Linked DNA regions of Calidifontibacter indicus. The protein of the gene in region 2 interacts with the protein of the main gene of each other region in a pairwise test. Links are inferred from orthologs where the notes say so. Each region holds a gene or a part of one and is shown on either strand. Other genes may lie near its edges.

What was found.
Region 1: the proteins of secA (region 2) and phoA interact in binary tests that used the Escherichia coli proteins (3 or more experiments, as listed by UniProt). The link is inferred for Calidifontibacter indicus from one-to-one orthologs.

What each region holds. Positions count from the first base shown.
Region 1 is NZ_QTUA01000001.1:2,643,431-2,646,847, forward strand. Bases 1-2,987 are described here. They hold phoA (alkaline phosphatase), read right to left. Parts: upstream 2,222-2,987; coding sequence 779-2,221; downstream 1-778. Other genes in these bases: glnA (type I glutamate--ammonia ligase), read left to right, coding at 1-650; DFJ65_RS12625 (DUF1206 domain-containing protein), read right to left, coding at 2,493-2,987. Outside these bases: more of DFJ65_RS12625, read right to left, coding at 2,988-3,302; DFJ65_RS12630 (DUF4395 domain-containing protein), read left to right, coding at 3,394-3,417.
Region 2 is NZ_QTUA01000001.1:1,606,816-1,610,977, reverse strand. What follows is about bases 387-3,687. They hold secA (preprotein translocase subunit SecA), read right to left. Parts: upstream 3,335-3,687; coding sequence 587-3,334; downstream 387-586. Other genes in these bases: DFJ65_RS07630 (GNAT family N-acetyltransferase), read left to right, coding at 3,630-3,687; DFJ65_RS07640 (Rv3235 family protein), read left to right, coding at 387-496. In the rest of the region: more of DFJ65_RS07640, read left to right, coding at 1-386; more of DFJ65_RS07630, read left to right, coding at 3,688-4,162. UniProt on the Escherichia coli protein: Required for protein export, interacts with the SecYEG preprotein conducting channel.

The DNA.
Region 1 (3,417 bases), 1.0 Mb from region 2 along the record:
TGCCGAAGCCGCTGTTCGGTGACAACGGTTCGGGCATGCACACTCACCAGTCCCTGTGGAAGGACGGCGAGCCGCTGTTCTACGACGAGAAGGGCTATGGCGGTCTGTCCGACATCGCCCGCTGGTACGTCGGCGGTCTGCTCAAGCACGCCCCGTCGCTGCTGGCGTTCACCAACCCGACGGTGAACTCCTACCACCGTCTGGTGCCGGGCTACGAGGCTCCGGTCAACCTGGTCTACTCGGCCCGCAACCGTTCGGCCTGCGTCCGCATCCCGATCGCGGGCACCTCGCCGAAGGCGAAGCGCATCGAGTTCCGCATCCCCGACCCGTCGGCCAACCCCTACCTGTGCTTCGCGGCCCAGCTGATGGCCGGCCTCGACGGCATCAAGAACCGCATCGAGCCGCCGGAGCCGGTGGACAAGGACCTCTACGAGCTGCCCCCGGAGGAGCACGCGAACATCCAGCAGGTGCCGGGTTCGCTGCCCGAGGTGTTGGACGCGCTCGAGGCCGACCACGACTACCTCACCGAGGGCGACGTGTTCACCGAGGACCTCATCGAGACCTGGATCGAGTACAAGCGCCTCAACGAGGTCGACCCAATCCGGTTCCGTCCGCACCCCCACGAGTTCGAGATGTACTACGACCTCTGATCGGTCCGTCCGGAAGCCGCGTCCCTCGCCGAGGGGCGCGGCTTCCGCCGTCCGGTCGAGCGAGCGGCACCCGGCACAGACACGAGAGCGGCCCGGTGAGATCCCCGGGCCGCCTTGGTGTGAGTGTGTTACTTCTTGGCGCGGTGGTCGACCGACTCGCCCATGATGCGGAACAGGTCGGTCTGGTCGATGAGGCCGACCAGGTTGGCTGCACCCGGACCGTAACCCGCGACGCGCAGCTGCGAACCGGTGTGCTGCTGGCTGCCGCCCGCCGCCGAGGTGCCGTAGGCAACGACCATCGGGGCGTTGTCGGCCGTGGTGAGCTGGGTGTTGAGACCCGGGGTGGCACCGTCGACGATCTGGCTGGTGTGAGCGTGGTCGGCGGTGACGATCACGATCGTGTTGCCGTCGGCCTTGGCGAAGTTCAGGGCCGACTGCACCGCGTCGTCCAGCTGAGCCGTCTCACCGATCTGGCCGCAGGCGTTCGCGGCGTGGTCCTGCTTGTCGATCGACGCGCTCTCGATCTGCAGGAAGAAGCCGTTCTTCTTGGACGCCGCGTTCTTCGTCAGCAGCCCGATCGACTTGTCGGTCATCTCCTTCAGGGTCGGCACCGAGGAGAACTCCGGGTTGGTCTGGCACTTCTCGGCCGGCGGGAGGGTGCCCTGAGCGGTCGTGCTCGGCGCGAACTTCACCGGCATGTTGTTCTTGGAGAACAGCGCCATCAACGGAGCCTTCTGGTCGGCCGACTTGACTCCGGCCAGCTGCGACTTGTCGGTAAGGTACTGGTAGCCGCGGTCCTTGGCCTGCTGGGCCAGGGTCTTGCCGCTCCACTTACCGGCCTTGGCAACCTCGTCGAAGGTGGCCGAACCGCCACCCATCGTCACATCCGGACGGGTGTCGAGCATCTGCTCGGCGATCGAACCGAGGCCGCCGTTCTCCTTGGCCTCCGACGCACACGTGGTGGAGGTCTTGACCGGCCCGTAGCAGGAGCGGGCGCTGATGTGGCTCACCAGGACGGCCGGGGTGGCGTCCTCGATCTCGGCGGTCGACACGTTGCCGGTCGCCATCCCGCTGGCCTTGGCCAGCTCGAGCAGGGTCTTCTGCGGCTTGCCGTGGCGGTCGACGGAGATCGCGTTGTCGTACGTCTTGGTGCCGGTCGCCCAGTTGGTGCCGGTGGCGGCCGAGTCGGGGTCGTAGTCGGGCAGACCGTCGTTCTTGCGCACGCTGTAGTGGGTCATCTGGCCGGTCATCGGCAGCGCATCGATGCCCTTGAACGCCTTGCCGGCGCCGAGCAGGTAGTTGCGCGCGATGGTGATCTCGGAGTCGCCCATGCCGTCACCGATGATCAGGATGACGTTCTTGGCCGGCCCCTTCTTGACGCTGGAGTCGATGATCTTCGTCTGGTCGCCGGCCTCGCGCATCGCGCCACCGTGAACGTCCAGGACACCCTTCGCCGTGCGGTCGAGCAGCGGCAGATGACCGCCACCGGCGTAGGCGGAGGTGCCGACACCCAGAAGGGCGAGTGTGGCGGCGCCGGCAACGGTCGCGCGCCGGGTTCGTGCATTGAACATGGGGATCCTCCGTGAATTCAAACACTGCATTTCGATGGCTGTGGAGACGGTCGCAGCCGTCGATCATCAAATCCAGGAGGCCTTGATTTCGGGGGATACCCAGGTGTCCGGAAGGTGTCTTCTTCGCGAATTCCGTTCCTGTTCACTGCAGTCGACCAGTTGCAGCAGGCGGGCCGGCCGTTCGCGCGTGAGGAGTTCCCGGCGGGGCCGCGGAGGACGCACCTTGGCGCCCTGGACGGACATGCGTCCAGCCTAGGCGCGCGACCGGCGGTCAGACCTTCGCGAACCTGGCACACGCCAGCGAGTAGACGCCGTAGCAGGCGATGCCGAGGGCGACCACGGTGAGCAGCCCCTGCCCGAAGGGCTGCTCCAGCAGCGTGCGCAGCGCGCCGTCGAGCCCGGTGGTGTCCTTCGTGCTGCCTTTGGCACCACCGACGACGAACAGCGCACCCACGATGCCGAGCGCAATTCCCTTGGCGATGTAGCCGATTCGGCCGATCGTCATGAGAGTGGCGCCCGGGTGCTCCTGCAGGTCGTCCCGGAACCCCTCGGTCCATCCCTTGTAACCGTGATAGACCCCGACCCCGAGGATCACCAGTCCCACCACCGCGACGAGCACGCGCCCGAACGGTTGTTCCATCAGCGTGCCGGTGAAGTCGCGGGTGCCCTGCCCCGACGACGAGCTGCCGCCGGACGCGAACTTGTACGCCGCCCAGGCGAGCGCCACGAACATGATCGCCCTGGCGGTGTCGGAGACCGCGTCGAAGGCGCGATCCTTGGCGTCGGCACCGGGAGATCCGGTCACCGCCTCGGTGAGGTGCCACACCGCCAGCAGCACGAATCCGGCAACCACCACCCACAGCAGCACCCGCCCGCCGGGCTGATCGTCGAGGTCGCCGAGGGCGCCCGACTGGTCGGCGCTGCCGCCGCCTTTCGACCACGCGATCCGGACGGCGATCCATGCCATCAGCAGGTGGAGCACCCCGCTCGCGGCGAACCCGGTGCGTGCGCCGTACTCGACGATCCTGGAGTCGCCGACCTCACGCGCCGCACCCTCCGCACGATCCTGTACCCCGTCCATGTCCATCGGGGAATCCTGCCGTGTCCCGCCTCGTGTCCGTCAGTCAGGACCCGAACGACACGACGACTTTGGTGCTGCATAATTCACGGTTATGGCATTGATCGGATTCCCGCGT
Region 2 (4,162 bases):
CGCCGCCCTGTCCCTGTCCGTCGACGCCCGGCCGGCGCCGAACCTGCTGCCGCCGGGCCGTGAGAGGCGACGGTTGCACGTCGTCCCCGACGCCCAATCGGTGCTGGCCGTCGACTTCCAGGGCGGCGGACACGATCCGGAGTTCGGGCCACAACACGCACGGTCCAGCGACCTGCCCGATCCGGCGGCGTGGAGCACGCGGCTCGTGCTCGCGCTGATGGACGTCATGAACGGGCTGCGCCCACCGGCCCAGGTCGAACGGGCGCTGGTGCTCGACCTGCGCGAACGAGTGCGCCGCGCGCACGCGGTCGCCCAGCGACGCGGCGCCAGGCCCACCCGTCCGAGCCGGGTGCTGCGGGTGCGCGTGTGCGAGAACGCCGACGGCGTGGCCGAGGTGAGCGCCGTGGTGCACGACCGCGGCCGCGTGCGCGCGATCGCGATGCGACTGTCCGGGGTCGACGGACGCTGGCTGGTCACCGTCCTGCAGATCGGCTGACGGTCTCGAGTCCCGTCGCGCTCAGCCGTTCTGCAGCGCGAAGGCGGCCGCCCCCGGTCCGGGACGACCGCCTTCGGCGTGCGTGCACTTCTACTTCTTCGCGGTGGCCTTCTTGGCCGCAGCCTTCGACTTGCTCTTCTTCTTGGCGCGGGCGTCGGCACGACGCTGAGCACGCGGCGCCTTGGCGCCTTCGTCCTCGAGCGTGCGGCCCTCGTCGTCGACACTGTGTTGGTGCGCGAGTCCGTCCTCGCCGGGGGCGGTGAGCGTCATCTTCTCGTTGGTCTGCTCCGGCAGCGAGGCCTGCACCTCGTCGGGGTCGACCTCGACGTGGAACAGGTCGCGCACGACCTCTTCCTTGATGGCGTCGTTCATCGCCGTGTAGAGCTGGAAGCCTTCGCGCTGGTACTCCACCAGGGGGTCGCGCTGCGCGAACTGGCGCAGGCCGATGCCCTCCTTGAGGTAGTCCATCTCGTAGAGGTGCTCGCGCCACTTGCGGTCGAGCACCGACAGCATCACCCGGCGCTCCACCTCGCGGGCGACGTCGTCGCCCCAGCCGGCCTCGCGGCGGTCGTAGGCGTGGTGGACGTCGGAGCGGATCTCCTGCGCGAGCAGGTCGGCGTTGAGCCCGGCGCGACCGCCGACCTCGTCCTCGATCTCCTTGACCGTCAACGAGATCGGGTAGAGCTCTTTGAACGCGCCCCACAACTCGTCGAGGTCCCAGTCGTCGGAGAAGCCCTCGGCGGTGGCACCGTCGACGTAGGCATCCACGACGTCGTTGATGAAGTGACGCACCTGCGGGGCGAGGTCTTCGCCCTCGAGGACGCGGCGACGCTCCTTGTAGATGGTCTCGCGCTGCCGGTTGAGCACGTCGTCGTACTTCAGGACGTTCTTGCGAATCTCGAAGTTCTGCGCCTCGACGCTGCTCTGCGCCGACTGGATCGAGCGGCTGACCATCTTCGACTCGATCGGCACCTCGTCCTCGATCTTCGCGGTCTGCATGAACCGGTCGACCAGGTTGGCGTTGAACAGTCGCATCAGGTCGTCCTGCAGCGACAGGTAGAACCGGCTCTCGCCCGGGTCGCCCTGACGTCCGGCGCGGCCGCGCAGCTGGTTGTCGATGCGGCGCGACTCGTGCCGCTCGGTGCCGAGCACGTAGAGGCCGCCGAGCTCGAGCACCTCCTTGTGCTGGGTCTCGACCGCTTTCTCCGCCTTCGCGAGCGCCTCGTCCCAGGCGGCTTCGTACTCGGCCGGGGTCTCCTCCGGGTCGAGGCCCTTGCGCTTCAGCGCGGCGACCGCGATGTGCTCGGGGTTGCCGCCGAGCATGATGTCGGTGCCTCGACCGGCCATGTTGGTCGCGACCGTGACCGCGCCCTTACGGCCGGCCTGGGCGACGATCTGCGCCTCCTGCTCGTGGAACTTCGCGTTGAGCACCTCGTGCGGAACACCCTTGCGGCGCAGCTGCTCGGAGAGGTACTCCGACTTCACGACGCTGGTGGTGCCGACGAGCACCGGCTGGCCCTCGCGGTGCCGGTCGACGATGTCGTCGACGACTGCGCGGAACTTCGCCTCCTCGGTGCGGTAGATGAGGTCGGCCTGGTCCTTGCGGATCATCGGCTTGTTGGTGGGGATCGTGACGACGCCCAGCTTGTAGATCTGGTGCAGCTCGGCGGCCTCGGTCTGCGCCGTACCGGTCATGCCCGACAACTTGTCGTACATGCGGAAGTAGTTCTGCAGGGTGATCGTGGCCATGGTGTGGTTCTCGTTCTGGATCTCCACCTCCTCCTTGGCCTCGATCGCCTGGTGCATGCCCTCGTTGTAGCGGCGGCCGGCGAGCATACGTCCGGTGTGCTCGTCGACGATGAGGATCTCGCCGTCCTTGACGACGTAGTCCTTGTCCTTCTTGAACAGTTCCTTGGCTTTGATGGCGTTGTTCAGGTAGCCGATCAGCGGCGTGTTCTCGGCCTGGTAGAGGTTGTCGATGCCAAGGAGGTCTTCGACCTTCTCGATGCCCGACTCCATGATGCCGACCGACTTCTTCTTCTCGTCGATCTCGTAGTCGCCGTCGCCCGGCTGGTTCTCACCGGCCTTCTTCGGCGCGCAGGTGAGGTGTTCGACGATCTTGGCGAACTCGGTGTACCAGCGGGTGGCCTCGTCGGCCGGACCGCTGATGATCAGCGGGGTGCGGGCCTCGTCGATCAGGATGGAGTCGACCTCGTCGACGATCGCGAAGTTGTGGCCGCGCTGCACCAGTTCGCTCGCGCTCCACGCCATGTTGTCGCGCAGGTAGTCGAAGCCGAACTCGTTGTTGGTGCCGTAGGTGATGTCCTTGTTGTACTCGGCGCGCCGCTGCTCGGGCGTCATCGACGCCAGGATGCAGCCGGTCTCCAGGCCGAGGAAACGGTGGACGCGTCCCATCAGCTCCGACTGGTACTCGGCCAGGTAGTCGTTGGTCGTGATGACGTGGACGCCCTTGCCGGCCAACGCGTTGAGGTAGCTCGGCAGCGTCGCGACGAGGGTCTTGCCCTCACCGGTGCGCATCTCGGCCACGTTGCCCATGTGCAGCGCCGCCCCACCCATCAGCTGCACGTCGAAGTGGCGCTTACCGATCGTGCGGACGCTGGCCTCGCGGACTGCGGCGAACGCCTCCGGCAACAGATCGTCCAGCGTTTCGCCGTCCTTCAGGCGCTGCTTGAACTTGTCGGTCTCCTCGCGCAGTTCGGCATCGGTGAGAGCCTTGAAGTCGTCCTCAAGCAGGTTCACCTGCGCCGCGAGACCCTGCAGCTTCTTCAGCGTGCGGCCTTCACCGGCCCGCAGGATCTTCTCGACTACCTTCGGCACTGTTGCTCCTCGTTCGTGGACAGACCCACCAAGAGTAATGGGCGCGCGGGGACCGAGAGACCAACGCCCCAGCCTACGCCGCGGTTCCCGGCTCCCCTCGTCCACCGATCACCGACTCCCCCTCCCCCGAACCCCCGCAAACGCTGCGGTTGCGTGCAGGTGCTGCTGTTGCAACCGCAGCCTCTGCCGGCAGGCGCCGCGTTTGCGGTCGGTTTGCGGGGGTCTTGGAGGCTTCCTCGGGCTTGCCTCGGGAATCCGGTGGCGGGCGGGTGGCCGCGTTTGGTTGGTTGGACCCATGCCCTATCCGGACGAGGTCCCCCTGCTGACCGACGGTGTCGTCACCTTGCGCGCATATCGCAACGACGACGCTGCGGCGATCGTCGAGTTCGCGGGCGACGAGCGGTCGCAGCGGTGGATCCCGCTGCCGGTGCCGTACGGCGACCAGCAGGCCCGGGAGTTCCTCGACCAGTGCGCGCGGCAGTGGAGTGCCGACCCCGTGCACCCGAACTGGGCGATCGAGGTCGACGGACGGTACGCCGGCGGCATCAACTGCCGCCGGGTGCAGCCGGGCACCTGGGAGCTCGGCTACTCCGCCGTGCCGGACGCCCGCGGCCGCGGCACCGTGAGCCGCGCCGCCGCGCTCGTGCGCGACTTCGTCTTCGACGAACTCGACGCGACGACCCTCACCTGGCGGGCGGCCCGCGGCAACTTCGCCTCGCGCCGGGTCGCCTGGAACATCGGCATCACCGTCGACGGCAGTTGGCCGAACACGCACCGCGGCACGATCGGGCCGGTCGACGACACCTGGATGGGACACCTGCACCGCAG